4 regions of the Blautia acetica genome follow, and region 3 is predicted to be linked to each of the others. Evidence: riboswitches for the same ligand, from Rfam matches in the RefSeq annotation. Region 3 holds a riboswitch; each other region holds the start of a gene.
What was found. A riboswitch is a leader RNA that binds a small molecule or an ion and turns the genes downstream of it on or off. The one in region 3 is predicted to bind thiamine pyrophosphate.
Positions count from the first base shown of each region.

Region 1 (7,591 bases), on a different contig from region 3:
GGATTCCGGTCATTATGATTACATCGGAGGATTCTCTGGCTTTTATGCATAAGGTGTATGAACTGGGAGGAACAGAGTATATACACCGTCCGTTTGACCGTTATGTGGTACAGCAGCGCATTAAAAATACACTGATGCTCTACGCCAAGAAGCGGCGGCTGGAAGAAATGGTGGCAGAGCAGGTCTATGAGCGGAAAAAGAACAGCGATATGATGATGACCATTTTCAGCAACATTGTAGAGTTTCGGAATGGAGAGAGTGGGCTGCATGTGCTGCATATCCGGATTATTACGGAAATTTTGTGCCGTTATTTATCGGAAACCACCCATCAGGTGAACTTGTCCGGCAAAGACATCAGCAATATTGCGTTGGCCTCGGCGCTGCATGATGTGGGAAAAATTGCAATTTCAGAAAAAATACTGAATAAACCGGGCAAGCTGACAGAAGAGGAATATGAGATTATGAAGACGCATTCGGCTATTGGTGCAGATATTGTAAGCAGGTTAGAACCGTATCAGGAGGAACCGCTGGTAAAATTTGCTTATGATATCTGCAGATGGCATCATGAGCGCTGGGACGGAAAGGGGTATCCGGACGGTTTGAAAGGCGGGGAAATTCCGCTCCATGCTCAGATTGTAGCCATTGCAGATGTATATGATGCGCTTACCAGTGAGAGAGTGTATAAAAAAGCCTATTCCAGCCATGAGGCCATACAGATGATTGCAAACGGGGAGTGCGGGGCGTTTAATCCCATGTTGTTGGACGCTCTTTTCGTACTGGAGGATGAGATTTTGGAGGCGCTGGAAAAGGAGGGTCAGGGAAACCATGACCGGATTTTTACGGCAACGGAAAATATTATGCAGTCCTTAAACATTCCGGTTCACACAGATTCTTTGCAAAAGAAAGTTGCTATTCAGAAGGGGGAGAAAAAACCTTGAATTATCGTTTGGATATACAGTATGACGGAACCCGGTACGGCGGGTGGCAGAAGCAGAAAGATACAGACAACACCATACAGGGGAAAATCGAAGAGGTATTATCCCGTATGTGCCAGACTCCGGTGACGATACAGGGCGCGGGCAGGACCGATGCAGGGGTGCACGCGGCAGGGCAGGTGGCAAATGCGCATATGGAGACGGAAAAGACTAGTGAGGAAATCTGCGAATATCTCAACCGGTATCTTCCGGAGGATATTGAGATTGTCCGGGTGAAGCAGGCGGCAGACCGTTTCCACAGCCGCTTAAACGCCAGAGAAAAGGTGTACCAGTACCGCGTTGCTGCAGGTTCTCATAAGAATGTGTTTGAGCGGAAATACCAGTGCCCGCTTCATGAAAATCTGGATGTACCGGCCATGAGAGAGGCGGCGGAATTTTTGACGGGAACTCATGATTTTAAAAGTTTTTGTTCCAATAAAAAGATGAAAAAGACTTCGGTCAGAACCATATATGACATCGAAATCCGGGAAGAGGGGCAGGAAATCCGCATGACCTATACCGGCGACGGATTTCTTTATAATATGGTAAGAATTCTCACCGGAACTCTGATTGAAGTGGGAAGAGGAGAGAGAAAGCCAGAGGAAATGATGGAAATTCTGGAACGCTGCGACAGAGGAGCGGCGGGATTTACAGCGCCGGCCAGGGGACTGACCCTGCTGGAAGTGCGGTATTAGGAGGAAGACAGTATGGAAAACAGCAGAAACCGGGAAATGGAACAGGAAATTCGTAAGAGCATGGAACAGCTTTATCCTAAGGACCCGGATCATTTGTACAGCCGGATGCAGGTGGAATTTTATGCCTGCAATTACGAGAAAAAAAGTGTAACCCTTCGTTTTCCGGTACAGAGATGGGAATTAAATCACATGGCAACCATGCACGGAGGTCTCATAGCCACGGCTATTGACACCACCTGCGGCGTTACGGTGCGCAGCGTCAGCGGAAGTGAAAAAATTCCTACCATTAACCTGAACCTGAATTATCTCTCCCCTGCCATGGCTCAGGACGCCCTGCTGGTAACGGCAAAAGCAGACCGGGCCGGACGGAGAATCTGCAGTGTATCTGCAGCATGCCGGTCTGAAAAAACGGGGAATCTCATAGCCACTGCCACGGCAAATTTCATGATTCTGGAGTGAAATTTTGAATGCAAATAAAAAAATAAAAGCAAAGCCTTTGAAAAAGCGGGAATTTATGGTACTATAGTCCTTAGACTGTAAAGGAAGAAATTACGATAGATGGAGGAAGAAAAAAGTGGAAAAAGAAACAGCAAAAGAAACCGTTTCTAAAAACTTTATTGAACAGATGATTGAAAAAGACCTGGCAGAGGGCAAATACGAGGAAATTTGTACCAGGTTTCCGCCGGAGCCAAATGGTTATCTGCATATCGGACATGCAAAGTCTATTTTATTAAACTATGGTCTTGCACAGAAATACCACGGAAAGTTCAATATGCGTTTTGACGACACCAATCCGACTAAGGAAAAGGTAGAGTTTGTGGAGTCCATCAAGGAAGATATCAAATGGCTGGGCGCAGACTGGGAAGACCGTCTGTACTTTGCTTCTGACTACTTTGAGCAGATGTACGAAGCGGCTGTAAAATTGATTAAGAAAGGGAAAGCCTTTGTCTGTGATTTGACGGCAGAGGAAATCCGGGAATACAGAGGAACCCTGACAGAGCCGGGCAAGGAAAGTCCCTACAGAAACCGCAGTGTGGAGGAAAATCTGGAATTATTTGAAAAAATGAGAAACGGAGAATTTGAGGACGGCAGCAAGGTACTTCGCGCCAAAATCGACATGGCTTCTCCTAATATCAATATGCGTGATCCGGTTATCTACCGTGTGGCGCATATGACACACCACAACACCGGGGACAAATGGTGCATTTACCCTATGTATGATTTTGCACATCCCATCGAAGATGCCATTGAAGGTGTGACCCATTCCATCTGTACCCTGGAATTTGAAGACCACAGACCTTTGTATGACTGGGTAGTAACAGAACTGGAATATCCCCATCCGCCAAAGCAGATTGAATTTGCAAAGCTGTATCTGACCAATGTAGTGACAGGAAAACGTTATATCAAAAAGCTGGTAGAAGACGGCATTGTAGACGGCTGGGATGACCCTCGTCTGGTATCCATTGCGGCTCTTAGAAGACGGGGCTTTACACCGGAATCCATTCAGAAATTCGTAGAGCTCTGCGGTGTTTCAAAGGCCAACAGTTCTGTGGATTACGCTATGCTGGAATACTGTATCCGCGAAGATTTGAAGATGAAAGCGCCTCGTATGATGGCTGTTTTAGACCCGGTAAAACTGGTTATTGACAACTATCCGGAAGGCGAAATCGAGTACCTGGAAGTGCCAAATAACATGGAAAATCCGGAACTGGGCAGCAGAAAAGTGCCTTTCGGAAGAGAACTTTACATTGAAAGAGAAGACTTTATGGAAGTTCCGGTAAAGAAATACAAACGTCTCTATCCGGACAATGAAGTGCGCCTCATGAATGCGTACTTTGTGACCTGTACAGGCTGCGAAAAGGATGAAGAGGGAAATGTAACGGTTATCCACTGTACGTATGACCCGGCCTCCAAAGGCGGAAATTCCCCGGACGGAAGAAAGGTCAAAGGAACGATTCACTGGATTTGCGCTGAGACAGCCGTAGAGGCGGAGTGCCGTCTGTATGAGAATATCGTAGATGAAGAAAAAGGCGTATACAATAAGGAAGACGGAAGTTTGAACCTGAATCCGAATTCTCTTACGGTAGTCAAAGGCTGTCTGGTAGAGCCGGAACTTGGAAAAGCAGAGGCTTACGACCGGTTCCAGTTTGTGAGAAACGGATTTTTCTGTGCGGACTGCCATGACAGCAAACCGGGAGCGCCGGTATTTAACCGCATTGTGTCTCTGAAGAGTTCTTTTAAACTGAATCAGTAATGATTAAGATTTTATACGAAAAGAGGAGCCTGTGAACGAATTACTAATTCCTCTGGATACAAAAAGCAAAGTGCCGATTTACGAGCAGATTTGTGACTATATCAAAAGGGCTGTGCAGCAGAAGCATTTAATACCGGGAGAAAAGCTGCCTTCGTCCAGAGCCTTTGCCAGATGTCTGGCTGTGAGCCGAAGCACCGTAGACTTGGCCTATGACCAGCTGGTATCCGAAGGGTATATTGAGTCCATTCCCTGCAAAGGCTACTATATCTGCGAAATAGACAGCCTCTACGTTCCCGGCAGGAAGAGGACAGAAGAGTGGAAAACAGAAAAAGAGAATCCCTCTAAAAGGGCAGCGAGAGAACAGAAAACCTGTGCCTATGATTTTTCTTTAAACGGCATAGCGCCCGGCGGTTTTCCTCACAATGTCTGGAAAAAGCTGGCAAGGCAGGTGCTCTCAGAGGATGACGATACCCTGTTTCAGCTGGGAAATCCCTGGGGAGAATATGGATTTCGCAGCGCAGTGGCGGAATATCTGTATCAGGCCAGAGGCATGCGGTGCCGCCCGGAGCAGATATTAATTGGAGCAGGAAACGATTATCTGCTGATGCTCCTGGGAACCATTCTGGGGAAAAACCGTGTGATTGCCATGGAAGACCATACCTACCTGACTGCATATTACGATTTTCTGCACATTGGGTATGAGGTAAAAGCGGTGAAGCAGGACGAAAGCGGTATGTGTATCTCCTCTTTGAAAGATTCCGGTGCACAGATTGCCTATGTGATGCCCTCTCACCAGTTTCCCGCAGGCACGGTTATGCCCCTGAAACGCCGTATGGCACTTCTGGACTGGGCAGAGGAAGCGGAAAATCGCTACATCATTGAGGATGATTACGACAGCGAGTTCCGTTACCGCGGAAAGCCTATTCCGGCTCTGCAGGGATTTGACAGGGGCGGGCGTGTGATTTATATGGGAACTTTTTCCAAATCCATTGCCCCGTCCATTCGTGTCAGCTATATGGTTTTGCCGGAGTTTCTGGCAGAGCAGTATGCAGAGCGGAAAAGTCCTTTTTCAGTAACCGTGTCCAGAGCAGACCAGAAGATACTGGAGTTATTCTTAAAAGAAGGAGGATATGAGCGGCATTTGAACCGTATGCGGGCTGTCTATAAAAGCAAGCATGACAAAATGGTGAAAGTTCTGCGGGATATGGGGGATATCTGTACTTTTTCGGGAGAATATGCGGGACTTCATCTGGTACTGGAATTCACAAACGGGCTGACAGAAGAGGAGGCAGTTTTGCGGGCAGAAGCGGCCGGTGTTCAGGTCTACGGATACTCGGAATACGGCATAGAAAGCAGCAAGATAAAAAAAGAACCGGAAAGAAAGGTACTTCTGGGCTATGCCTGCATGACCGAAGAAGAAATCGAAAAAGCCATGAGGAAATTGAAAGAGGTCTGGGAATAAGTATTGACAGAAAATTATAAATACAGTAAACTGAACGTTGCAAGGGGAGCTGGAGCAAGTCCGGCTGAGAATAAAACCACATTCGTTTTAGACCCTCATACCTGATTCGGATAATGCCGGCGTAGGAAGCATTTTGTAAAATCTGCAGGTTCAGATACAGACATGAATCCCATCAGGTACTCCCTGGTGGGATTTTTTATACAGAAAGAGAATAAGGAGGAAGGAAATATGAACGCAAGCGTAGCTATCCAGACTTTGCCGGAGGCAAAAGACGACGAGGAATTAATCCGTATTGTAGACGAGGTGATTGCCTATATTAAAAGTACGGGAAATAATTATTATGTAGGCCCTTTTGAGACAACCATTGAGGGAGACTATGACGAACTCATGGACATTGTAAAGGAATGTCAGCATATTGCAGTGAAGGCAGGAGCGCCGTCTGTAGCTGCTTATATTAAGGTCAGCTACAAGCCGGAAGGAGATGTGCTTACCATTGAAAGAAAAGTCTCAAAACACCACCAGTAAAATCTGGACCGTGTCGGCTCTGGCTGTACTGCTGGTGCTTTGGCAGGCGGTTTCCATGGCTGGGCTGATTCCCAACTTTATGCTGCCCTCCCCGGTGGATGTGGGGAAGGCTTTTGTGGGGGATTTCGGGCTTTTAATGGAAAATGCAAAGGTAACGCTTTTGGAGGCGGCTCTGGGACTGGCCTGCGGTATTGCCGTGGGTTTTCTCATGGCGGTAATCATGGAGCGGTTTGAAAAGCTGTACAAAGCCTTTTATCCTTTAATTGTTCTGACCCAGACCATCCCTACGGTGGCCATTGCGCCCCTTTTGGTGCTGTGGTTTGGATATGAAATGCTGCCAAAGGTGATTCTCATTGTGGTGGTGACTTTTTTTCCTATTACCGTAGGACTTTTGGACGGTTTTGGGTCTGCGGATAAAGATATGATCAATCTCATGCGTTCCATGGGGGCAGGAGAGTTTCAGATTTTTCGTTATATTAAGCTGCCGGGAGCCATGAGTCACTTTTTTGCCAGTCTTAGAATTTCCGTGTCGTATTCCGTAGTAGGCGCTGTGATTTCTGAATGGCTGGGAGGCTTCAGCGGTCTTGGGGTTTACATGACACGGGTAAAAAAAGCATTTGCTTATGACAAAATGTTTGCCGTGATTTTTCTCATTTCCATTATCAGCCTGATTCTTATGAAGCTGGTGGAAATTCTGCAGAAAAAGGCCATGCCCTGGGAAAATGTGAAATAAGACAGAGGAGAAAAGATACATGAAAAAGAAATATTTTGCGACGCTTTTGTGCGCGGCAGTTCTCACAGCTTTTACAGGCTGCGGGGAATCCGGCGCTCTGAAAGAAGAGAAGAAAGCAGAAAATAAAACAGAAAAGCTGACTTTTGTACTGGACTGGACACCGAATACCAACCATACCGGTCTGTATGTGGCCAAGGAAAAGGGATACTTTGAAGATGAGGGGCTGGAAGTGGAAATCGTACAGCCGCCGGAGGACGGTGCAGACGCCCTGGTGGCATCGGGAAAAGCCCAGTTGGGTGTTTCCTTTCAGGATACGATGGCACCGGCGGTAGCGGGAGAAGACGCACTTCCCAATACAGCCATAGCTGCTGTTGTACAGCACAACACTTCCGGTATTATTTCCAGAAAAGGGGAGGGCATGGACCGTCCCAAGGGACTGGAAGGGAAAAAGTATGCCACCTGGGACGCTCCCATTGAAAAAGCCATGATGAAAAACGTGGTGGAGGAAGACGGAGGGGATTTCAGTAAAGTGGAACTGATTCCAAGCACAGTGACGGACGAGGTATCCGCACTGAAGACAAAGTCCGTGGACGCTATCTGGGTGTTTTACGCCTGGGCTGGTGTAGCTACAGAAGTGGCAGGTCTGGATACAGACTACTTTGCGTTTAAAGATATCAATCCGGTATTTGACTATTATACACCTGTAATTATAGGAAATAACGAATTTCTGGAAAAAGAGCCGGAAACGGCAAAATCTTTTTTGAGAGCGTTGAAAAAGGGGTATGAATTTGCCATTGAAGACCCGGATGCGGCAGCAGACATTCTCTGTGAGGCTTCACCGGAACTGGATGTGGAACTGGTAAAAGCCAGTCAGAAATATCTGGCTGACCAGTATAAGGCAGAGGAAGAACGCTGGGGATATATCAGCCCCGAGCGGTGGAACGCTTT
Region 1 covers NZ_JBBEWO010000015.1:29,706-37,296, forward strand. Annotated here, with positions in the region: gene WBS51_RS10675 (HD-GYP domain-containing protein) at 1-938, shown strand, start outside; gene truA (tRNA pseudouridine(38-40) synthase TruA) at 935-1,669, shown strand; gene WBS51_RS10685 (PaaI family thioesterase) at 1,682-2,128, shown strand; gene WBS51_RS10690 (glutamine--tRNA ligase/YqeY domain fusion protein) at 2,244-3,923, shown strand; gene pdxR (MocR-like pyridoxine biosynthesis transcription factor PdxR) at 3,955-5,385, shown strand; TPP riboswitch at 5,418-5,529, shown strand; gene WBS51_RS10700 (thiamine-binding protein) at 5,614-5,910, shown strand; gene WBS51_RS10705 (ABC transporter permease) at 5,879-6,643, shown strand; gene WBS51_RS10710 (ABC transporter substrate-binding protein) at 6,663-7,591, shown strand, end outside.
Region 1: it holds a riboswitch for thiamine pyrophosphate, as region 3 does, so the genes downstream of both, WBS51_RS10700 (thiamine-binding protein) here and thiD (bifunctional hydroxymethylpyrimidine kinase/phosphomethylpyrimidine kinase) in region 3, are expected to answer to the same signal.

Region 2 (7,591 bases), on a different contig from region 3:
AAGAAAGGGCCGCGTCTGTAAAGGTATGTAAAATACAGGAAGTGTCATAAGCAGCACAGATATCTATTGCCTGCCGGGCAAGAATTTCATACTGTGACTTTGATAAATCTTTTTCCCGAAGGATAATGCCCTGGGGTTTGGCCTTTGCCAGTTTTTTTATGCGGGAAAGAAAGTCTTCCCCACATAGCTTCCGGTTGGTGATACATAAAATATCAGACATAGAGGTAATCGTTTAAGACAGGCTGGAGACCTTCAGCCGCAATGTCTGCATAAACCCGGTCCAGACTGCGGCCATCGTTGATTTCAAACTGTTCGTCTCCCTGTTCCCCGTCCGTTTCCTTTCCGCTGTATTTACTTTCGTGGTCGCCGATTCCTGTAGAAACCCCTGCGGATACCTTGGTTGCTGCGATTTTTACAATGCCGTCCCGAAACTGGGCACTTTCTCTGGAAGATACTGTAATGCCCACAAAAGGAAGAAAAATCCGGTAAGCACAGAGAATCTGGCAAAGCTGGGTTTCATGCACGTCCAGAGGGTTGATTTTGTCGTTGTTGATAATGGGCCGCAGTCTGGGGCAGGAGAGGGACATTTCCGCATGGGGATATTTCCGCTGCAGATAGTAAACGTGCAGGGCGCTGGCCAGGGCGTCTTTCCGAAAGTCAGAAAGTCCTAAAAGTGCGGAAAAAGCAACGCCCCGCATACCACCTTTTAAGGCCCGTTCCTGTGCATCGAAGCGGTAAGGCCACACGCGTTTATGCCCCATGAGATGCAGGGTTTCGTATTTGTCGCTGTCATAGGTTTCCTGGAACACTGTGACATAGTCCGCGCCGCATTGGTGAAGATAGCGGTATTCGTCGGTGTTTACCGGATAAATTTCCAGCCCAACCATGCGGAAATACTTTCGCGCCAGTTTACAGGCTTCCCCGATATAAGAAATATCGCTTTTGGAGCGGCTTTCACCTGTGAGAATGAGGATTTCCTCCATGCCGCTGTCTGCGATGATTTTCATTTCTTTTTCAATCTGCTCCATAGTCAGCTTCATGCGGTGGATATGGTTATAGCAGTTAAAACCACAGTATACGCAGTAATTCTCGCAGTAATTGGCAATGTAAAGAGGGGTAAACAGATACACGGTATTGCCGAAATGGCGGCTGGTTTCCTGTCTCGCTCTCTGGGCCATTTCTTCCAGGAAAGGCTCGGCGGCGGGAGAGAGCAGAGCCTTGAAATCTTCCAGGGAACAGACCGGATGGGACAGGGCTGCCCGGACATCCTTGGCTGTGTAGTGGGTGTAATCATAGGAAGCCACCTGGCTCATGACTTTTTCGCATACATCAGACTGGATTTGCTCCATGCCGGGGAGATATTCCATGTGGCTTTTCCGAAAAGAAGGGTCTGTTTCCAGACGGTGTTTCTTTGCCAGCGCCTGTTCAGAGAGATACTGAGAGTCCACTAAAAATTCGTTTTCCATGACTGCCGCCTCCTAATCGTGAAGAAAACCGGTGAGCGGGTCAGATGCAGAAGCGCCTCTTGTAAGAACTCTGCCAAGTCCTGAAAGGTAGGCTTTTCGTCCGGCTTCAATGGCCTGGCGGAAAGCAGAAGCCATGAGAGGAAGGTCTCCGGCTGTGGCGAGAGCCGTGTTTGCCATAATGGCGGCAGCGCCCATTTCCATGGCTTCACAGGCCTGGGAAGGCCGTCCGATACCGGCGTCTACGATGACAGGCAAATCTATTTCCTGAATGAGAATTTCGATAAAATCCCTGGTGGCCAGTCCTTTGTTGGAACCAATGGGAGAAGCCAGAGGCATAATGGAGACAGCGCCGGCATTAGCCAGGTCCCTGGCGGTATTCAAGTCCGGGTACATGTAAGGCATGACAAGAAAGCCTTCTTTTGCCAGAATTTCCGTGGCTTTTATGGTTTCCTGGTTATCCGGCAGCAGATATTTGGAATCCCGCATAATTTCGATTTTTACAAAGTCTCCGCAGCCCAGTTCTCTTGCCAGACGGGCAATGCGCACTGCTTCTTCGGCATTTCTGGCGCCGCTGGTATTGGGAAGCAGGGTAACGTTTTCAGGAATATAATCCAGAATGTTTTCTTCTTCTTTGGTATTGGCCCGGCGGACAGCCAGAGTGATCAGTTCTGCACCCGCATCCTTTACGGCTGCTTCAATGAGCTTGAGGGAGTATTTCCCGGAGCCGAGAATAAAACGGGAATGAAATTCGCGTCCTCCGAGGATAAGCGTATCGTTGTTCATAAATGTACCTTCTTTCTGTATGTTTGGTGTTGTACCTTAGGGTTCGGTCTGTTCTGCCAGAATCCGCAGTACCATGTGCGCCTCATGGGCGGCGCAGCACATGACCCGGGAGGAGACAAGCCCCAGCCCGCTGCCTGTGTCGCTGCTTTCGTCTCCGCAGAGATAGAAACGGGAAGTAATCCGGCGGGTCCGGACGGAGTTGGCGCTGGAAATTCCGGCCATTCCGGAAGCTGCCACCAGAAATTTTTCCGGCATGGTTTCCAGTACGCGGTTGACCAGCATGGCCTTATTTTCCGCCCGGTCAAAGGCTTCACAGATTATCTGGGCGTTTTGCAGCAATTGTGGGGTATTTTCTTCGGTCATGGTCTCTGTATGCAGTTCTAAAGAAAGATAAGGCACAATTTCCCGGAGATTTTCCGCAAGGGCTTCTGTTTTGTACATGCCTATCTGATGGGCCTTGTACTGCTGGCGGTGGAGATTGGTGATATCCACCCGGTCAAAATCGATGAGAATCAGTCTGCCGATTCCGGCTCTTGCAAGACAGAGGGAAATGTTAGAGCCCAGTCCCCCCAGTCCGCATACGGCCACAGAAGCAGAAGCAAATTTTTGCTGCAAGGTTTGGCCGTGGCGTTCTTCCAGGGCCTTTATCCATTCTTCTTTTGTGGGTATCATCAGCCGCCTCCTACAAAGCTGACAATTTCCAGCACATCGCCGTCTGTCAGCGTGATTTCATTGTATTTTGCTTTGGGAACAATGTGGCCATTGCGTTCCACTGCAATGCGCAGGGGATTGTAATTGGACATTTCCAGATATTCGGACAGCGTTTTGCCGTCCATAGGCAGGGAAGTTCCGTTGATTATTACCATTTTTCACCTCCATCTGGGAGCCTGGCTTGTGGAGAATTGTATATCCGTTTTTAGGAAAACAAAAAGCGGAAAGCTACCAAGTTCGGTAACTTCCCGCTGCATATTTTCACATATGTGGTTCTCAGGCGTCCCTACGTTGGCATTATCCAAATCAGGTTATCGGTCGAAGGTCATACCTTCCTCTCAGCCTGTCATACAAGCTCCCGTCTGTTTTTATTTCGTTCATTATACAACAGGACTGGTAAAATTGCAAAGGTTTTCTGTGGATTTTTGACTGGAATACGTCAATACGTTAAAAAATAAAAAAAGACAGGGGAATGACTTGAAAAGCAAGACACATTTTCGTATAATGAGGTTCGTCAGATAAAAACAGAAAAGCAGAAATCCATTAAGGGAGAATATATATGGAAAAAAAGACATTTGTGACAAAGGAAAAGCTGGAAGAAATTGTAAAGGAATACCCGACCCCTTTTCATTTATATGATGAAAGAGGTATCCGGGAAAATGCGCAGGCCATGAAGGAGGCTTTTGCATGGAACAAAGGGTTTAAAGAATATTTTGCGGTAAAGGCAACACCAAATCCCTTCCTGATTGAGATTTTAAGAGAGTACGGCTTTGGCTGTGACTGTTCTTCTTATACAGAGCTGATGCTCTCCAAAGCCATGGGTTGTGTGGGAGAGGACATTATGTTTTCCTCTAATGACACTCCGGCGGAGGAATTTCAGTATGCCAACGAACTGGGCGCTACCATTAATTTAGATGACATTACCCACATTGCGTACCTGGAAGAAGCCATTGGTACACTGCCGAAGCGTATGAGCTGCCGCTATAATCCGGGCGGAGTTTTTGAGGTTTGCAACGGAATCATGGACAATCCGGGAGAGGCCAAGTACGGCATGACGGAAGCGCAGATTTTTGAGGCTTTCCGGATTCTGAAAAGCAAGGGAGTGGAAGAATTTGGTATTCATGCTTTCCTGGCCAGCAACACAGTGACAAATGAATACTATCCGATGTTGGCAAAGCGCCTCTTTGAACTGGCGGTGCGTCTGGAAAAAGAAACCGGGGCAAAGATCTGCTTCATTAATCTGTCCGGCGGTGTGGGCATTCCCTACAGACCGGAAGAAACACCTAACGATATCCGTGTGATTGGAGAAGGGGTGCGCAGAGTTTATGAAGAAGTGCTCACTCCGGCAGGCATGGGAGATGTGGCTATCTACACCGAGCTGGGGCGCTTTATGATGGGGCCTTACGGCTGTCTGGTGACAAAGGCCATTCACGAGAAACATACCCACAAGGAGTATATTGGAGTGGACGCCTGTGCGGTAAACCTTATGCGCCCGGCTATGTATGGGGCTTATCACCATATTACCGTTATGGGGAAAGAGCATGAGCCGTGTAATTACAAATACGATGTGACAGGTTCCCTGTGTGAAAACAATGATAAGTTTGCAGTGGACAGAATGCTTCCGAAAATTGACAAAGGAGATTTGCTGGTGATTCACGACACTGGTGCCCACGGCTTTGCCATGGGATATAATTACAATGGAAAGCTGAAATCTGCGGAAATTCTGCTGAAAACGGACGGAAGCACCCAGTTAATCCGCAGGGCAGAGACACCGAAGGATTATTTTGCAACCTTTGACTGCTTTGATTTTTATAAGAAGCTGGACTGCAATCAGTAGAATTGGATTAAATGAATTTAAAATTCAAAAAAATGCTTGCAATTTGGAAAGAGTTATGCTAAGATATCTATTGTTCCGTTAGGAAATGCCGGCGTGTCGGAATGGCAGACGAGGCAGACTCAAAATCTGTTGTGGGCAACCACGTATGGGTTCAAGTCCCATTGCCGGCAGTTTTATGAATGAAGGAAAATAGAAAGAGGCTGAAATCCGCTAAAATCAAGGGGTTCAGTCTCTTTCTGTTTTCTGCTATTTTTTCTGACAGATATTGACAAAAAAAACAGTGGGTGGTAGTATTTTGAAATCAAAGGTTGGCTTATGCAACTATCAAAGACCCTTGATTAGAAAATATGTAAAATGGAAAAGGAGTGGAAAAAATGAAGAAGCACAGGTTTTGGGCATGGGCGATGCTTTTCTGCCTTGGAATGACATTTTACACAGGTTACAAGCACAAATAAATACAGGAGGATTTGAAGATGATAAGTACAGAATTAATGAAGAAAGCGGCACTTTTTGCAGGCGGAGTTTTATTTGGAACAGCAGGAGTTAAGATTCTGGGAAGTAAGGACGCGAAAAAAGCTTATGTGCAGGCTACTGCAGCCGTATTAAGAGCAAAAGACTGTGTTATGGATGCGGTGACAACGGTACAGGAAAACGCAGAAGATGTTCTGGCGGAAGCAAATGAAATCAATGCACAGCGCTATGCAGAAGAAGCATGCGCCCAGGAAGACGGTGCGGAAGAAGCTGAAGAAGTAAAAGAAGAGGCTGAAAAAGAACAGGAAGATGCCAAATGCGAATAAAGATTCAGCATGAAATCAGAGGTCGTATTCGTTTTGCCACGCCGAAGAAGAGTCTGACCGTGGAAGAAGCGGATATGCTGCAGTACTATTTGGGCACACTTGAAAATGTGGTTTCTGCAAAGGTGTATGAAAGAACCGGCCATGCAGTGGTTTGCTACAGCGGCAGCAGGAAGGAAGTTATCAAAGGTCTGACAGCGTTTTCTTTTGAGAACCGGGAGCTTCAGGAACTGGTTCCGGAGAACACGGGACGGGAATTGATGAATGTTTATAAGGAAAAGCTTATTGCAAAGCTTGCCGTGCACTATCTCTGCAAGCTGTTTCTTCCGGCACCGCTGGCTGCTGCAAAGGCAGCGGTGCAGTCTCTGCATTTTATGAAAGAAGGCCTTCAATGTCTGAAACGGAGAAAGCTGGAAGTGCCGGTACTGGATGCCGCAGCCATCGGAGTTTCTCTGCTCAGAGGAGATATCAGTACAGCAGGTTCTGTTATGCTGCTTTTGAGTGTAGGAGAAATTCTGGAAGAGTGGACGCATAAAAAATCTGTGGCAGACCTTGCCAGAAGTATGTCTCTGCAGGTTGAAAAAGTATGGGTAAAACAGGGAGAGGCAGAAATCCTTATGGACGCAGGTGAGGTAAAAGAGCATGACGTTATCTGTGTGCATATGGGGAATATGATTCCGCTGGACGGAATTGTAGTAGGCGGAGAGGCTATGGTGAATCAGGCGTCCCTTACAGGAGAAGGTATTCCAGTGAAAAAGGAAGAAGGCGCTTATGTTTATGCCGGAACCGCAGTGGAAGAAGGTGAACTGCTGATTCAGGTGAAAGCGTCTGCCGGCAGTACCCGGTATGAAAAGATTGTTTCCATGATTGAAGAATCAGAAAAACTGAAATCTTCCTTGGAGGGAAAAGCAGCTCATGTGGCAGACAGACTGGTGCCGCTGAGTTTTCTGGGAACGATGGCAACTTATGCCCTTACCCGGAATGTAACCAAGGCTCTGTCTATTCTGATGGTGGATTTTTCCTGTGCATTAAAGCTCTCTATGCCTATTGCAGTTCTGTCTGCCATGAGAGAATGTCAGGATTACCAGATTACTGTGAAGGGAGGAAAATTCCTGGAGGCGGTAGCGGAAGCGGAAACAGTAGTTTTCGATAAAACAGGAACTTTTACCAAGGCAGAACCTACGGTTGCAGAGGTGATTCCTTTCGGAGGAAGAAGCCGGGATGAAATGCTTCGTCTGGCAGCCTGCCTGGAAGAACATTTCCCTCATTCCATTGCCAATGCAGTAGTAGCTCAGGCCCAGAAGGAGGGCCTTGCTCATGAAGAAATGCACACAAAGGTGGACTATGTAGTGGCCCACGGCATTTCCTCGAAGGTGAACGAGCAGCAGGTTTTAATCGGAAGCCATCATTTTATCTTTGAAGATGAAAAATGCAGAATCCCCGAAGGGGAAGAGGAAAATTTCCGGAACCTTCCTATAGGATATTCTCTTTTGTATCTGGCAATTTCCGGTGAACTGGCGGCAGTGCTGTGCATTGAAGATCCGTTAAGGGAAGAGGCCAGAGAGATTGTAGCAGCTTTAAAGGAAACGGGAATCCGAAAAGTCGTAATGATGACCGGAGACAGCGCGGGCACGGCTGCGGCCATTGCCAAAAAGACAGGTGTGGATGCCTTCTATGCAGAGGTTCTGCCGGAAGATAAGGCTTCTTTTGTAGAGCAGGAAAAAGCAGAGGGACGCAAGGTGATTATGGTAGGAGACGGTATCAACGATTCTCCGGCCCTGTCGGCAGCCAACGCAGGGATTGCCGTCAGCGGAGGCGCACAGCTTGCCAGAGAAATTGCAGATATTACAATTTCAGGAGAAGATTTGTACCAGCTGGTAACGCTGAAAAGAATCAGCAACGGTCTGATGAAACGGATTCATAGAAATTACCGTTTTGTTATCGGATTTAATATGGGGCTGATTGCCCTGGGACTTGGCGGAGTTCTTGCACCAGGGACT
Region 2 covers NZ_JBBEWO010000001.1:107,678-115,268, forward strand. Annotated here, with positions in the region: gene WBS51_RS00515 (thiamine phosphate synthase) at 1-220, opposite strand, end outside; gene thiH (2-iminoacetate synthase ThiH) at 213-1,466, opposite strand; gene WBS51_RS00525 (thiazole synthase) at 1,479-2,249, opposite strand; gene thiF (thiamine biosynthesis protein ThiF) at 2,286-2,921, opposite strand; gene thiS (sulfur carrier protein ThiS) at 2,921-3,115, opposite strand; TPP riboswitch at 3,226-3,330, opposite strand; gene WBS51_RS00540 (diaminopimelate decarboxylase) at 3,520-4,797, shown strand; tRNA gene WBS51_RS00545 (tRNA-Leu) at 4,885-4,967, shown strand; gene WBS51_RS00550 (DUF6110 family protein) at 5,271-5,594, shown strand; gene WBS51_RS00555 (heavy metal translocating P-type ATPase) at 5,585-7,591, shown strand, end outside.
Region 2: it holds a riboswitch for thiamine pyrophosphate, as region 3 does, so the genes downstream of both, thiS (sulfur carrier protein ThiS) here and thiD (bifunctional hydroxymethylpyrimidine kinase/phosphomethylpyrimidine kinase) in region 3, are expected to answer to the same signal.

Region 3 (7,591 bases):
ATAACAGCTGTTTTGGTTTTAGGAGGTTTGCTGGCAGGATGCGGAGCAGCAGAAGGAAAGGATATTGGACAGGAATCTGCCAAAAGTATTGCATTTGAGAAGGCAGGGGTTACGGAAGATGAGGTTTCCAGATTAAAAGTCAGCAAGGACAGAGATGACGGAAGAAGTATTTACGAAGTGGAGTTTGATGCAGGAGAGAAGGAGTACAGTTATGACATCGGGGCCAGTGACGGAGCCGTTTTAAGTGAGGAAACAGACGTCCGTGATTCTTATGAGACACAGACACCCTCCGGTACACAGACAACAGAGGGACAGGATACAGCAAACCAGCAGAACACAGCAGAAAGCAGTTCCCAGGGAGATGCACAGAACGTTCAGGTAGCTGTCAGCCAGGAAGACGCGAAAAAAGCGGCTTTAGAACGTGTTCCCGGAGCAGAGGAAAAAGATTTGCGCATGGAACTGGATTTGGATGACGGGCAATATATCTACGAGGGAGATATTGTTTACCAGCAGACAGAGTATGAGTTTGAAATTGACGCGAATACAGGTTCCTTCCTGAAGTGGAGCGAAGAGAACTACTAAGAAATACAAGAGGAAGATGTGGCACGAAACCATATGGAGAATGAAAATGCTTTTCCTATTTTCTTTTCCATAGCTGTTTTGTGCCACATTTATTGTAAACAAAAAGTATATTGTAAACTTAAAAGTATAATAAGGTTGACAATTATTGCTACCCTATGGTAAAGTGTAGGAAGAAAAATTGAAAAACAGCAACAGGAAAGGAAAAAGAATATGACAACAATAGCAGGGGAACGAAATAAGACACAAGATTTGGTTTATGTGAGTATTTTTGCAGTATTAATTGCAGTATGCTCCTGGATTTCCATTCCGGCGGCGGTGCCATTTACACTGCAGACTATGGGAGTTTTTACTGCTGTGGGAATTTTAGGCGGAAGAAGAGGCAGCATGGCGGTTTTGATTTACATATTGCTTGGCATCATAGGAATTCCGGTGTTTGCAGGATTTACAGGAGGAATTGGAGTTCTGGCAGGAACTACCGGAGGATATATTGTGGGATTTCTGGTTTCTGCACTGGTGATGTGGGGGATGGAAAAATTCTTCGGAAGAGGAAAGGCAGCGCTGTTCTTTTCCATGCTTGCAGGACTGTTGGCCTGCTATACCGTAGGAACTCTGTGGTTTCTGGTCGTGTATACCAGCCAGACAGGTCCAGTGGGAATCGGCGCAGTATTAGGCTGGTGTGTCATTCCTTTTATTATTCCGGATTTGCTGAAAATTTTGTTGGCAATGGTTTTGACAAAGAGACTGGGAGGCGTTATCAGAAGATGAGAGAAGAAAGGCTTCTCAGATTGCGGGCACATCATGGTATGTGCCTTGCTTTTTTTGAGGGAAAAGGGTATAGTGACGGATTTACAGCGCATATGGAAAACGTTCTGGCAGGCATGGAGCAGAATCCAATCTTGCAAATTGTGACAACAGGGGATATTCTATGTAAGAAATGTCCAAATTTAAGGGAAGATATCTGCATTAGCCAGGATAAAGTGGAAGAATATGACCGAAAGGTGCTGCTTGCATGTGGACTGGAAGAAAATTGTGTCATTTCCTGGGAAGAGTTTTTTCATTTGGTGGAGAAGAGTATTCTGAAGCCAGGCAGACGGGAGGGAATCTGCGGGCATTGCCAGTGGGGTGAAATTTGCAGGAGGAAGGAGCAGGAGAGATATGGAGGATACGAAGGAACAGCCAAAGATTCGTAAGGCGGAGAAAGAGGACTACAGAGAAATCGCGGGATTTATGTAGCAGGTGCATGATTTGCACAGCCAGGCCAGACCGGATATTTATAAAGATGTGCAGCATTTTTATACATTGGAGCAGTTTGCAGAAGACATGGCTAACCCGGAAATCCTGTTTTTGGCAGCCAGCGTAAGCGGAAAAATGGTGGGCATGTGTGAGATAAAGTATCATACAGCCGGAGGAGGCAGTATTACCAGAAAAAGGCAGAGAGCCTATGTGGAGGCAATTTGCGTGGACGAAAAATATAGAAACCGGGGTATCGGAAAACTGCTGCTTATAGAGGCAGAAGCGGAAGCCAGACGCAGGAATATTTTTAAACTGGAACTGACAGCGTGGAATTTCAATCAATCGGTATTGGAATTTTACAGAAATTATGGACTTCGGTGTCAGAAAGTGATTCTGGAAAAGGAAATTTAGATTGGAAAACCGGAAAAAATGTGGTACACTATAGCTAATCACAGAGGAGGTTTAAGACTATGAGAGCAGAATTTGATGAAACATTAGTAACAGGAAATGAGATGATAGATTCTCAGCATAAAGAACTGATTGGCAGAATTAACCAGCTTCTGGAAAGCTGTGAAGACGGACAGGGTAAAATTAAAGCAGTAAAAATGCTGGATTACCTGTTGGACTATACAGAATTTCACTTTAGTGCAGAGGAGAAACTGCAGGAAGAAATGGAATATCCGGGTATCAAAGAACATAAGGAAAAACATGCGGAATTCAAAAAAGCAGTAAAAGAATTACAGGAAATGCTGGAAGAGGAAGAAGGTCCTACAGAAGCTTTTGTTGCACAGGTACAGAAAAATGTTGTGGACTGGCTCTTTGACCACATCAAAGGCTTTGACCGTTCTGTAGCGGAGTACAAATTCATGGCATCGAATGCAGAGAGATTATAAGGATCAAAATTATGTTATTATTTGTGGAATATCCAAAATGTACCACCTGCCAGAAAGCAAAAAAATGGCTGAAAGAGAGAAATCCGGAATTTTCAGAGCGCCATATTGTGGAGGACAGACCTTCCAAGGAAGAATTAAGAGAATGGTATGAAAAAAGCGGACTTCCTTTAAAGAGATTTTTTAATACCAGCGGGAATAAGTACAAAGAACTTCATTTAAAAGACAAACTGCCTTCCATGACAGAAGAAGAGCAGTTGGAACTTCTGTCCACAGATGGGATGCTGGTGAAGCGTCCGATTCTGGTGGGCGAAGATTTTGCACTTCCCGGCTTTAAGGAGAAAGAATGGACAGAAAAGCTGGAAAATGCATAAAAACAATTTCATATGCAGTCAGGGGAGCCCGTAGGCGGGCTGAGAGGAAGTGCTCAAACTTCGACCCTTTAACCTGATATGGGTAATGCCAGCGTAGGGAGATGTGAAAACCGGGAGACGTGCTGACGTTTCCCGGTTTTTACGTCTCCGAAAGAAAGGAAAAGACATGAAATGTAAAAAAGAAGATATGCAGCTTTATGCAGTGACAGACAGAACCTGGGTGGGAGAAAAGTCTTTTGAAGAACAGGTGGAAGAATCTCTGGAAGGAGGAGTTACCTTTTTGCAGCTGAGGGAAAAACATTTAGCAGAAGAAGAATTTTTCAAAGAAGCCGTAAAAATCCGGCAGTTAGCAGCAAAATACAAAGTTCCCTTTGTGATTAATGATAACGTGGAAATTGCCAGGAAGGTGCAGGCGGACGGTGTTCATCTGGGGCAGAAGGACATGGGGCTTTTGGAAGCCAGAGAAATACTGGGGCCGGATAAACTCATTGGTGTGTCCTGCCGGACTGTGGAGGATGCCAGAAAAGCAGAAGCTCTGGGTGCAGACTATCTGGGCGTGGGAGCTGTATTTGGAACTTCTACCAAGAAGGACGCAAAGCCTGTTGCAAGAGAAGAGCTGCAGGCCATTTGCCGGGCCGTTTCCATTCCGGTGGTAGCTATCGGAGGCGTGAAAGAAAGTAATCTGATGGAATTAAAAGGCAGCGGCGTTTCCGGTGTTGCTGTGGTTTCCGGGATTTACGGACAGAAAAATATAAAAGAGGCCTGCAGGCGGCTGCGGGAACTTTCAGAAGAAATGACGGCAAGGAGTATGAAAAAAGTTCTGAGCATTGCAGGTTCAGATTCCAGCGGCGGAGCAGGTATCCAGGCCGATATAAAAACCATTACTGCACACGGTCTGTATGCCATGACAGCCATTACTGCCCTGACTGCACAAAACACTACCGGAGTTTACGGGGTTCAGAACGTACCGCCGGAATTTGTGGCAAAGCAGCTGGACTGTATTTTCCAGGATATCTGTCCGGATGCTGTGAAAATCGGTATGGTTTCAGACAGCCAGATTATCCATGCCATTGCAGAAAAACTGCGGGAATATGAAGCCGAAAATATTGTGGCGGATCCGGTCATGTCAGCTACCAGTGGGGGAACTCTTATGCAGAAAGAGGCAGAGAAGGCAATAAAGGCAGAACTGTTTCCGCTGGCTGATGTGGTGACCCCCAATCTCTTAGAGGCGGAAATTCTGACAGGAATGAACATTCATACAGGAAAAGATATGGAAAAAGCGGCGCAAATCATTGGAGAGGGCATGGAGGGAGCTGTGCTCTTAAAGGGCGGACATTTAAAGGAGACGGCAGATGATTTGTTGTATTTTGAAGGAAAATTTATCTGGTATCCAGGAGAAAAAGTGGAAAATCCCAATACACACGGCACTGGCTGCACGCTGTCTTCTGCCATAGCCTGTAATCTGGCAAAAGGTTATGATGTGCCGGAGAGCGTCAGAAGGGCAAAAGCATACATTACCGGAGCCTTGCGGGCACAGTTGAACCTGGGAAACGGCAGCGGGCCGCTGAATCATATGTATGCGTTGAGAAAAGAAAATGTGGAAAATATTTTTGAGAAATACATGAAGGAAACTTGAAAAAGGGGTGGGGCAGTGGTATTCTTTTTTGAGAATACTACGAGAAAAGCAGAAAGGAACATTTTCACTATGTATTACAGAAAACCCCACTATTATCAGGATTTTGTCTGCACGGCTGACAAATGTCCGGATACCTGCTGTGCAGGCTGGCAGATATTCATAGATGAGGAATCTCTGGAAACCTACAGTCGGGTGAAGGGAGATTTCGGTATCCGTCTTCTGAACTCTATTGATTGGTCTGTGGGAGCCTTTGAGCAGTATGAAAAGCGCTGCAGCTTTTTAAATGAAAAGAATTTGTGCGATATCTATAGGAAACTGGGCCCCTCCTCACTGTGCGAAACCTGCAGGCAGTATCCAAGGCACACAGAGGAATTTGAAAACCTGCGGGAGCTGTCCCTGTCTCTTTCCTGTCCTGTGGCAGCAGAAATGATTCTGGGCTGCAAATCCAGAGTGGAATTTCTGGAAGAAGAGGACGATTTGGAAGAAATAGAGGAAGATTATGAAGACTTTGATTTTCTGCTTTTCGGAAAGCTGGAAGAGGTGCGAACGTATCTTTTTCAAATCCTTCAAAATCGGAAATACAGTATCAGAAAGCGAGTTTTCCTATGTCTGCACATAACACAGCTCTTCCAGAATGCTTTGGAAGAAGGCATACTTTTTGAAGTGGATTTTGCGGAAGAACTGCAGAAAGCAGATAAGAAAATAAAAGATAGAAAACCTGAAAAACGTTCAGAAATTCGTTTTGAGAGTATGCAGTTTATGCTGAAAGACTTGCGCAGACTGGAAGTGCTGCGCACGGAATGGGAGGGAAACCTGTCCTGTCTGGAAGCTGAATTATACGGAGAAGGAAGGTCTTCTTATGAGAAAAAGCGTGGAAAATTTCTGCAGTACATAGAAGAAAAGGAAAGGGAAAACTGGGAAATTTATCAGGAACAGATTCTTATATTTTTTGTCTATACTTATTTCTGCGGCGCTGTTTATGACGATATGGTGTATACCAAAATGGTTCTGGCTGTGTTCAGCGTCTTCTGGATAGATGAACTTTGTTTCGCAAAATGGCTGCAGAATCAGGAACGACTGACCTTTTCTGAAATTGTTCAGACAGCTTATGAATATGCAAGAGAAATTGAACACTCCGATGAAAATTTGAATCTTCTGGAAGAAATTTTCCATGAAAACGGGCAGTACAGTCCCAGGCATATGGCGGATATCGCATAGAAAAAAATAAAAAGAGAGGAGTATCAGACCATGAGTGAAGAAAAAAAACAGGAAAAACCATACTGGGAGGGAAAGGAATATTCTTTTTTTGCTCACAAAAACTGTGAGTATTTTCCTTGCCATGAAACAAAAGATTTGGAAAATTTTAACTGTCTGTTCTGCTATTGCCCGCTGTACGCCCTTGGCAGTAAATGCGGCGGAAACTTCAAATATACGGACAATGGCATAAAGGATTGCAGCGCCTGTCTTCTGCCTCATAAGAGGAAAAATTACGGGTATATTATGAGCAAATATAACGAGATTATGGAACTGGCGAAAAAAAATAAATAACAGACAGGGAAACGTCCTTTTGTCCGGCACGCTTACATTTGCCGGATAAAAGGGCGTTTGGCTAACATATTAGAGTCTGCCGGATTCGCAAGAGAGGTAGTTGTCAAAATTTTATAAATTTCTGAGAGGAGATTAGAGCAATAACCTGTGTCAAATCTTTGCATACATAATCGCAGAAAGGTTCTAAAGCAGCTGTGTAAGGAGTCAAATCAGGCACCATGCAGGTCACTCCATTTGCAGCTTTGCCCGCTTTCAATCCGTTTATGCTGTCCTCTACAATAAGGCAGTTTTGAGGCGGTATACGCAGTTTTTGGGCAGCTTCCAGAAAAATTTCCGGGTTGGGCTTGCTGTGCTGTACCTCATCACCGCAGACGGAGGCGGTCATAAATTTTGCAATATCGGCCAGCTCCCAGTAGTGAGAGGCACGCTTTCTGGGGGTGGAGGTGGCTACTGCCCACGGAATCTGTTCCTGTGTCAGATAAGTCACAATTTCCTGTAGTCCCTTCTTTTCGGGGACAGAATGCTTTTCTATGTAATCGGATAAGTATTGGGAACGTATACTCCTGGCCCGGTGGTAATCAATTTTTCCTTCAAACCATTTCTGAAAAAGCGCTGCATTTTGTTCGCTGGAACCGCCCCGCATTTGTCCAAGATGTTTTTCCGTAAGTTGAAAATTCAGTTCCTTTCCGGCTTTTAGCCATCCTTCTTTCATAACCTGTTCCGTGTCAAATAAAACACCGTCCATGTCAAAAATGACAGCCTGTATCATAAAAATTCCCCTTTCTAAAAACGGTATTTTGGTATATTTTATTTCTCTTTCAGAATAGCAGAATCCAGGAATAGGTGCAAGGGCAGAAAAGCGTTGGATTTGAAAATGGGACGTGGTATAATGATGGTACGATGTGCAGTTTACAAATATACAGGAGGTTTTGCAAAAGATGAAGATTATCATTTCTCCGGCAAAGAAGATGAATATTCGGACAGATGAACCCGTAGAGTTTACAGAGCCGGTGTATCTAAAAAAGGCAGAATGTTTATGGAATACTCTGAAAGAAAAGGATTTTCAAACGCTGCAGAAACTGTGGAAATGTAATGAGAAAATTGCCCGGCAGAATTGGTACAGACTGCAAAATCAAAATTTTTCTTCCAGACTGACTCCTGCGGTACTGGCTTATGAAGGGATTCAATATCAGTATATGGCACCTTCTGTATTTACAGAAAACCAGTGGGAATATGCACAAAAGAACCTGCGGATTTTATCTGGGCTTTACGGGATTTTAAGACCTATGGACGGAGTGATTCCCTATCGGTTGGAAATGCAGACAAGA
Region 3 covers NZ_JBBEWO010000002.1:226,867-234,457, forward strand. Annotated here, with positions in the region: gene WBS51_RS02425 (PepSY domain-containing protein) at 1-582, shown strand, start outside; gene WBS51_RS02430 (biotin transporter BioY) at 793-1,347, shown strand; gene WBS51_RS02435 (DUF1284 domain-containing protein) at 1,344-1,772, shown strand; gene WBS51_RS02440 (GNAT family N-acetyltransferase) at 1,819-2,226, shown strand; gene WBS51_RS02445 (bacteriohemerythrin) at 2,286-2,708, shown strand; gene WBS51_RS02450 (arsenate reductase family protein) at 2,720-3,079, shown strand; TPP riboswitch at 3,090-3,196, shown strand; gene thiD (bifunctional hydroxymethylpyrimidine kinase/phosphomethylpyrimidine kinase) at 3,246-4,715, shown strand; gene fliB (flagellin lysine-N-methylase) at 4,785-5,933, shown strand; gene WBS51_RS02465 (cysteine-rich small domain-containing protein) at 5,964-6,263, shown strand; gene WBS51_RS02470 (HAD family hydrolase) at 6,367-7,032, opposite strand; gene yaaA (peroxide stress protein YaaA) at 7,202-7,591, shown strand, end outside.

Region 4 (7,591 bases), on a different contig from region 3:
ATAAGAAATAATGCTATAAACACGGGAGGAATCCCTCTCCTGCGTCTTCTTCTTTTCCTTCGTTTTGCCATTTTCCAGCTCCTTTTAAACTCTCTTTTTATGTGTATTATAGCATATTTTTTTCTTTCGTCATCTATTTCTTCCAGGATTTCATGTTTTTTTCAGATTTTTTTCTTTTTTATACACAATTATGGTGATTCAGCCCTTTACCAAATCAAAGGAAACGGCCTGAAGCTTTCCATCTTCATCTTGAATGTAATCCCGCATATAACCGCCTTCTTCTGCCATCTTATATGCTTTCTCAATACGTTTCGGTGTGGTAGACCTTCCGTTCAGATACAACGTCACCCCCATATCCTCATAAGTCTCCAGTTCCCGGTGCAGAATCTTCCTTTCGTTTTTATCCATACTTTCCTCCCGCAGAATGCAAATGTTTGTGATATATTATTATCCTGCTTCTTCTTTTTTTCCGCACAAAACGCCTCATTCAGTTACAAACAGATAAAGAAAGACTCCCCGTATGTTCTGGTATAAGTGGAAATTTGCAGTGATACAGAATGTATCCGCCTGCTGCAGCAGAATGCTGCATTTCTTGAATCATAAAATCTGCCGAACATGAAAAGACTACCTGAGTTTCACTCCTTCCTGTAAAATTTACAGGGCAGTCTTCTCTATCTGTTCCCTATTATAGCATCTGTACGGTAAATTAGCAAGTATTTCTTCTTTACAATCCGACGGTGCATAGTATATAATATAAAAGGAAAAATAGCATCTTTAGATAAATAACCAGACAGGATGTGATGTTATGAAAATAGAAAAAATAAATGAAAATCAAATACGCTGCACACTTACCAGAGCTGATTTGGAAGAGCGGCATATTCGTTTAAGCGAACTGGCTTACGGAAGTGAAAATGCCAAAAGTCTCTTTCGCGATATGATGCAGCAGGCTAACCTGGAATTTGGCTTTGAAGCAGACAATACCCCTCTGATGATTGAGGCCATTCCCGTATCTGCAGACAGCATTATTTTAATTATTTCCAAGGTAGACGACCCAGAAGAACTGGATACACGTTTTTCCAAATTTACTCCTCTGGGCAATTCCGGAACATCGTCTGAGGAAGCCCCTCCGGTGGAAGTAGAAGGTGCAGACGATATTCTGGGTATTTTCCAGAAAATTTATGAGGCAAAATCCAGAGCCATGGAACGCAAAAAGAAAGAAAGAAATTCTGAAGAAACTACAAAAGAGACAAAAAAGACTGAGATTTCTGAGGAAACTCCGGTTTCCGTAAATTTAATGCGCGAGTACACATTCCGGAATCTGGATACTGTCATTGAAGCCGCTCACGGACTGAATAATTTTTTCCAAGGTTTCAGCGCTTTGTATAAAAACGAAAAGGACGGTACCTATTCACTGATACTGCGTCAGGAGAAAACCCTGCCGGAAGATTTCAACAAAGTATGCAACATACTTTCCGAATATGGAAGCGGTACCTCTTTCTCCCCGGCCAAGCAGGCTTATCTGGAGGAGCACGGCGGTTGCATGATTCCGCAAAATGCACTGACACAGCTGACAAAAATCTAAGATGCAAGCAAAAAACCTCCGCAGCAGAATCTCTGCCCGGAGGTTTTTCACATTTTTATTTATTTTCCAGAAAATCGTTAATCTGAGCAACTAACATATTTCCGTCAATTCCGTGAACCATAGCTGCTTCTGCCAGTGATTCTCCCTGTGCGGAAGGACAGCCGATGCAGTGCATGCCTGCTCTCATAAGAATCGGCACAATATTTTCATCTAAACGAAGCAGTTCACCAATTGTCATATCTGGTGTTACTTTCATGGGTAATTCCTCCTTAAAATTTTCTATTATCTTATTATAATCTCTTTTCTCATTATATTCAACTGTTTTTCTCCATTTTACGCTTCCCTTTTTTCCCCTGTATGCACAAAAAAATCCTGCTATGTTTCTAAATTAAGACTTGTATTATAGAAATAAATATATTAGAATAACCCTAAGAACTGAATCGCAAGGTTCAGAATATATAAGGAGGGTACAATCATGGCATACGTTATTACAGATGAATGTGTAAGCTGCGGAACATGCGCTGGTGAATGTCCAGTGGAAGCTATTTCCGAAGGTGATGACAAATACGTTATCGACGCTGATACATGCGTTGACTGCGGAACATGCGCTGGTGTTTGTCCTACAGAAGCTATCGTAGAAGGCTAAGATTTACATAATACAGAAACATCTATGATGTTTTGTATCATGAAGCGTATACGAAGAGGCAGGAATTTTCGTGATTCCTGCCTCTTCGTTTTATTTTTTCTGAAAAAACCGTTTCTTTTTCTGCCCTTCCTTCTCCACAGCCGCTGCCGCTTCCCGCCTGTACTGCTGGCAGCTGCGGATTCGCTCATCCAGTCTTTTATACCTCTCTTCCCCGGAATTTTTTTCCTGAAGCCTGTCCGTTACAAGTTTACTGATAATTTCCATAAATTCCCTTGATACGGAAAGGGTCGCCGTTCTATGTTCAGGTTGTTTTTTCTCTGCCTGATTTTTATAAAAAAGGGTTGTCAGTTCTCCTATTTCTTTCAGTGCATACCCTTTTTTCTTTAGTTCTCTAATACTCAGAAAAACCTGAATATCCCATCGGGTGTAGTATCTGTGTCCCATTTCGTTTCTTCCAATCGGAAGGCACAGTTCTTCTTCCCAGTACCTGAGCACATGGGATTGAATTCCCAGAAAGTGAACTGCCTCCGAAACCGAATAAATGGCCTTCTGCATATACTGACCCCTTTCTTTGTTTCTCCTAATTATTATAACAAACCCCTGTTAAATTGCAAGAAAATACGTTCGACAAAAACTGTTGACAACTACTTAAAGCGGTGCTAAACTGATAAAAAATAACCAGGGAGCCCCATGGGCTGAGAGGAAGTTTGGCTTCGACCTGTATTACCTGATTTGGATTATGCCAACGTAGGGAGTTTACACATACTGATTTTATATGTCTGTGCATCCTTTCGGCACAGACTTTTTCTTTTTTGTGGAAAATGGCTGTGCCGCAGGTTCGGATTCTCTGGTTTAAAAAATAAAAGATTGGAGAAAACCTATGACTTACACTACACAAATGCATGCCGCAAGGCAGGGTATCATCACAAAGGAAATGGAACTTGTTGCCGAAAAGGAAGGTATCTCTCCCGAAGAACTGCGTCAGTACATGGCAGAGGGAAAAGCCGTCATTCCGGCCAACAAACTGCACAAATGTCTAAATCCCAACGGCGTGGGCTCTATGCTGAAAACGAAAATCAATGTGAATCTGGGAACTTCAAGGGACTGGAAAGACGTTGATATGGAATTGCAGAAGGTACAAAGCGCCGTGGAAATGGGTGCAGAATCCATTATGGATTTAAGTTCTTACGGGGATACCAGAAAGTTCCGCCGGAAGCTGACTCAGGAGTGCCCTGCCATTATTGGAACTGTACCGATTTATGACGCTGTGGTTTACTACCATAAACCATTAAAAGACATCACCACACAGGAATGGCTGGATATTGTAGAAATGCATGCCAAAGACGGCGTGGACTTTATGACTATTCATGTGGGTATCAATAAAAGCACTGCCTGCCGTTTCAAAGAAAACAAGCGGCTTACCAACATTGTTTCCAGAGGGGGCTCTATTATCTTTGCCTGGATGGAAATGACCGGACTGGAAAATCCGTTTTATGAACACTATGACTGGATTCTGGATATCTGTCAAAAATACGATGTGACTTTAAGCTTGGGAGATGCCTGCCGTCCCGGCTGTATCGCAGATGCCGGGGACATTTCCCAGATAGAAGAACTGGTGACACTGGGCGAGTTAACCCGACGGGCCTGGGAAAAGAATGTACAGGTCATTATCGAGGGGCCGGGGCACATGCCTTTAAATCAGATTGAAGCCAATATGAAAATCCAGCAGACCGTATGTCAGGGTGCACCTTTTTATGTACTGGGTCCTCTGGTGACAGACATTGCACCGGGATATGACCACATTACAGCTGCCATAGGCGGCGCTGTAGCAGCTTCCCACGGTGCATCTTTCCTGTGCTATGTCACTCCCGCAGAACATCTGCGTCTGCCGGACGAACAGGACGTAAAAGAAGGGATTATCGCTTCTAAAATAGCGGCCCATGCTGCGGACATTGCCAAAGGAATCCATGGGGCTTCTGACTGGGATTATGCCATGAGCACGGCTCGAAAAAGGCTGGACTGGGAAGAAATGTTCCGGCTCAGTATGGACCCGGAAAAAGCCAGACGCTACCGGGCAGAGGCCAAACCGGAAAAAGAAGATACCTGCAGTATGTGCGGAAACTTCTGCGCTGTAAAAAATATGAACCGGATTCTGGAAGGGGAAATTGTCAGCATCTATGACGAGTGATACCGGATATTCCAAGAGGCAGCCGCATGAAAGCGGCTGCCTCTTATTTTTTCATATTCACAAATTTCGTATAATTCGGCATCCAAACCAGATTTACGGTACCAATAGGACCATTTCTCTGTTTTGCAATGATGATTTCCGCAATGTTTTTGTTCTCGGAATCTTTATTATAATAATCATCACGATAAATAAACATAACCACGTCCGCATCCTGCTCAATGGCCCCTGACTCTCGCAAGTCTGAAAGCATGGGTCTGTGGTCGGGACGCTGCTCTACTGCACGGCTCAACTGGGAAAGAGCCACCACCGGTACATGCAGTTCTCTTGCCAGTGCCTTTAGAGAACGGGAAATCTCTGAAATTTCCTGCTGTCTGGACTCGCTTCTTCCGCTCCCCGTCATCAGCTGCAGGTAGTCGATAAAGATAATGCCCAGATTGTGTTCCATCTTATATTTTCTGCACTTGGAACGCAGTTCCGAGATAGAAATACCAGGTTTATCATCAATAATCAGGTTTGATTTTCCGATAATATTGGCGCCTTCAATCAGCTTCGCCCATTCCTCGTCTTCCAGATTACCGGTTCGAATATTCTGGGAATCCACCTTGGATTCCAGAGCCAGGAGACGGTTTACCAACTGCTCCTTTGACATTTCCAGACTGAATATAGCCGTTGTCACATCGCTGTGAAAGGCCATATACTGGGCAATATTCAATACAAAAGCCGTTTTTCCCATAGAAGGTCTGGCCGCCACCAGAATCAAATCCGAAGGCTGAAATCCCGACATCTTATAATCCAAATCGATAAAACCTGTGGGAATACCGGTAACGCTGCCCTGGGTTCTGGAAGCCTTCTCGATTTTTTCAATGGCGTTTAACACCACCTGGCGGATAGGCACAAACTCTTCACTTCCCCTATTCTGCACCAAGTCAAAGATTTTTTTCTCCGTCACTTCCAGAATGTCCTGAGTCTTCTCTTTGCCCAGATAGCAGGCATTGCTGATTTCCTCTGTGGTCTTAATCAGTTTCCGTAGCATGGATTTCTCTGCTACGATTTCGGCATAGTATTTTACATTGGCTGAGGTGGGAACTGCTGCCAGCAAATCCCGGACAAATTCCATGCTGGAAATTTCCGGCGGCAAATCCTTTTCTTTCAGTCTCTCCTGCAATGTTACAAGGTCAACTGCTTTTCCCTCGTCATGAAGCTCCACCATGGCCTCAAACACGATACCATACTGCTGCTGGTAAAAATCCGCCCCTGTAATCATCTCCGACGCCTCTACAATAGCGTCTCTGCTCATAATCATAGAGCCGATGACCGACTGTTCTGCCTCCATACTGTGGGGCAGGATTCTCTTAATCAGTGCTTCTTCCATTTCGGCGGGAACTCCCTTCTTACGCTTCTTTTACTACAACTTTCAAGTCTGCAGTCACCTGTGGATGCAGTTTTACCGGAACCAGTGTGGTGCCTAATTCCCGGATTGGATTTGCAAGCTGCATTTTCTTCTTGTCAATGTCATAACCAAGCTGCGCTTTGGCTGCTTCGGAAATTTCCTTTGTAGAAACAGAACCGAAGGTTCTGCCGTTTTCTCCCACCTTAATGCTTACCATCACCTGTTTGGTTTCCAGTTCTGTCTTAAACTGTTTTGCCGCTTCCAGATTTTCTTTTGCCACTTTGTCTTCGTGTGCTTTCTGAAGCTTCAAATCATTGATATTCTTCGGGGTTGCCTCTACGCCTAACTTTTTGGGAAACAGCATGTTTCTTGCGTATCCGTCGCTTACATTTACCATCTGTCCTTTTTTGCCCAAAGATTTTACGTCTTCAATCAGTATTACTTTCATACTTCTATGTCTCCTTCTTTCATCATCTGGTCAAGTGTTGCTTTTAACTGCCGGATTGCTTCTTCCACAGTTACACCCGGAAGCTGGGCACCTGCCATATTAATATGGCCGCCGCCACCCATTTTCTCCATAATCAGCTGCACATTGACTTCATCAATAGCCCTGGCACTGATAAAAATTTTGCCCTGATAATCCGTCAGCACGAAGGTTGCCTTAATGCTGTCCACATTCAGCAGTTCATTGGCCGCCTGGGAAGCCACTACGGTGGGACTATCAATACCCTCACTGGGGCATACGGCAATGGCAAAACAGGTTTTATACGTCTCTACATGGCGAATGGCTTCTGCCTTAGCCCTGTAAGATTTCACATCATCGCGGAACATTTTGCGCACTCTGGTTACATCAGCCCCGCATCTTCGCAGGAACGCTGCAGCCTCAAAGGTACGCACACCGGTCTTTGCCGTAAAGTTATTGGTGTCAATAATAATGCCTGAATACAACGCGTCTGCTTCAATATTGTAAATCCTGATATCATCAGAAAAATACTGCAGAATCTCTGCTACCATTTCACAGGCCGAAGACGCGTAAGGCTCAATATAGGACAGCACTGCATTCTGAATCACTTCGCTGCCCTGACGGTGGTGGTCAAGCACCACAATGGTCTTGGTCTTATGCAGAAGTTCTTCGCATTCTGTATAACTCGGCTTATTGGTATCTACCACCACAACGACTGTATTGTTATCCACAATTTCTTTTGCTTCATCGCTGTCTATAAACATATGCTCATCATAATCCGGATTTTTCAGGAAATTTTCCATAATCGGACGCACTGACATGGTGGGATGATTTACCACAATGTGAGCTTTTTTGTTCAGAGATTTTGCCGCCCTGTAGATACCGATACCTGCACCGATAGAGTCCACATCGGAAATCTTGTGTCCCATGACTACAACCTTATCCTTGCTGACCATAAATTCCCGGAGAGCATGGGCTTTCACCCGGGCTTTTACCCTGGTATTTTTACCCATTTGCTGGGATTTGCCGCCGTAATATGTCATCTGGTCCCTATCTTTGATAACCACCTGGTCACCGCCGCGGCCCAATGCCAAATCAATAGCGATACGGGAATATTCATAATTCTGGGCATAAGTAGGTGCATTGATACCGATTCCGATACTAATAGTAACGGCCATATCATTTCCGATATTAACCGTTTTCACCTCTTCCAGAATGTTAAAACGTTTTTGCTTTAACTCTTCCAGAGAACGCTGACGCATAACCAGAATGAATTTATCCTTCTCCAGCTTCTTAATGAGTCCATCCACATCGCTGAAATA
Region 4 covers NZ_JBBEWO010000012.1:72,750-80,340, forward strand. Annotated here, with positions in the region: gene WBS51_RS09440 (glycosyl hydrolase family 18 protein) at 1-71, opposite strand, end outside; gene WBS51_RS09445 (hypothetical protein) at 199-408, opposite strand; gene WBS51_RS09450 (adaptor protein MecA) at 806-1,582, shown strand; gene WBS51_RS09455 (DUF1858 domain-containing protein) at 1,638-1,838, opposite strand; gene WBS51_RS09460 (DUF362 domain-containing protein) at 2,058-2,228, shown strand; gene WBS51_RS09465 (MerR family transcriptional regulator) at 2,319-2,783, opposite strand; TPP riboswitch at 2,898-2,999, shown strand; gene thiC (phosphomethylpyrimidine synthase ThiC) at 3,109-4,416, shown strand; gene dnaB (replicative DNA helicase) at 4,460-5,788, opposite strand; gene rplI (50S ribosomal protein L9) at 5,808-6,254, opposite strand; gene WBS51_RS09485 (DHH family phosphoesterase) at 6,251-7,591, opposite strand, start outside.
Region 4: it holds a riboswitch for thiamine pyrophosphate, as region 3 does, so the genes downstream of both, thiC (phosphomethylpyrimidine synthase ThiC) here and thiD (bifunctional hydroxymethylpyrimidine kinase/phosphomethylpyrimidine kinase) in region 3, are expected to answer to the same signal.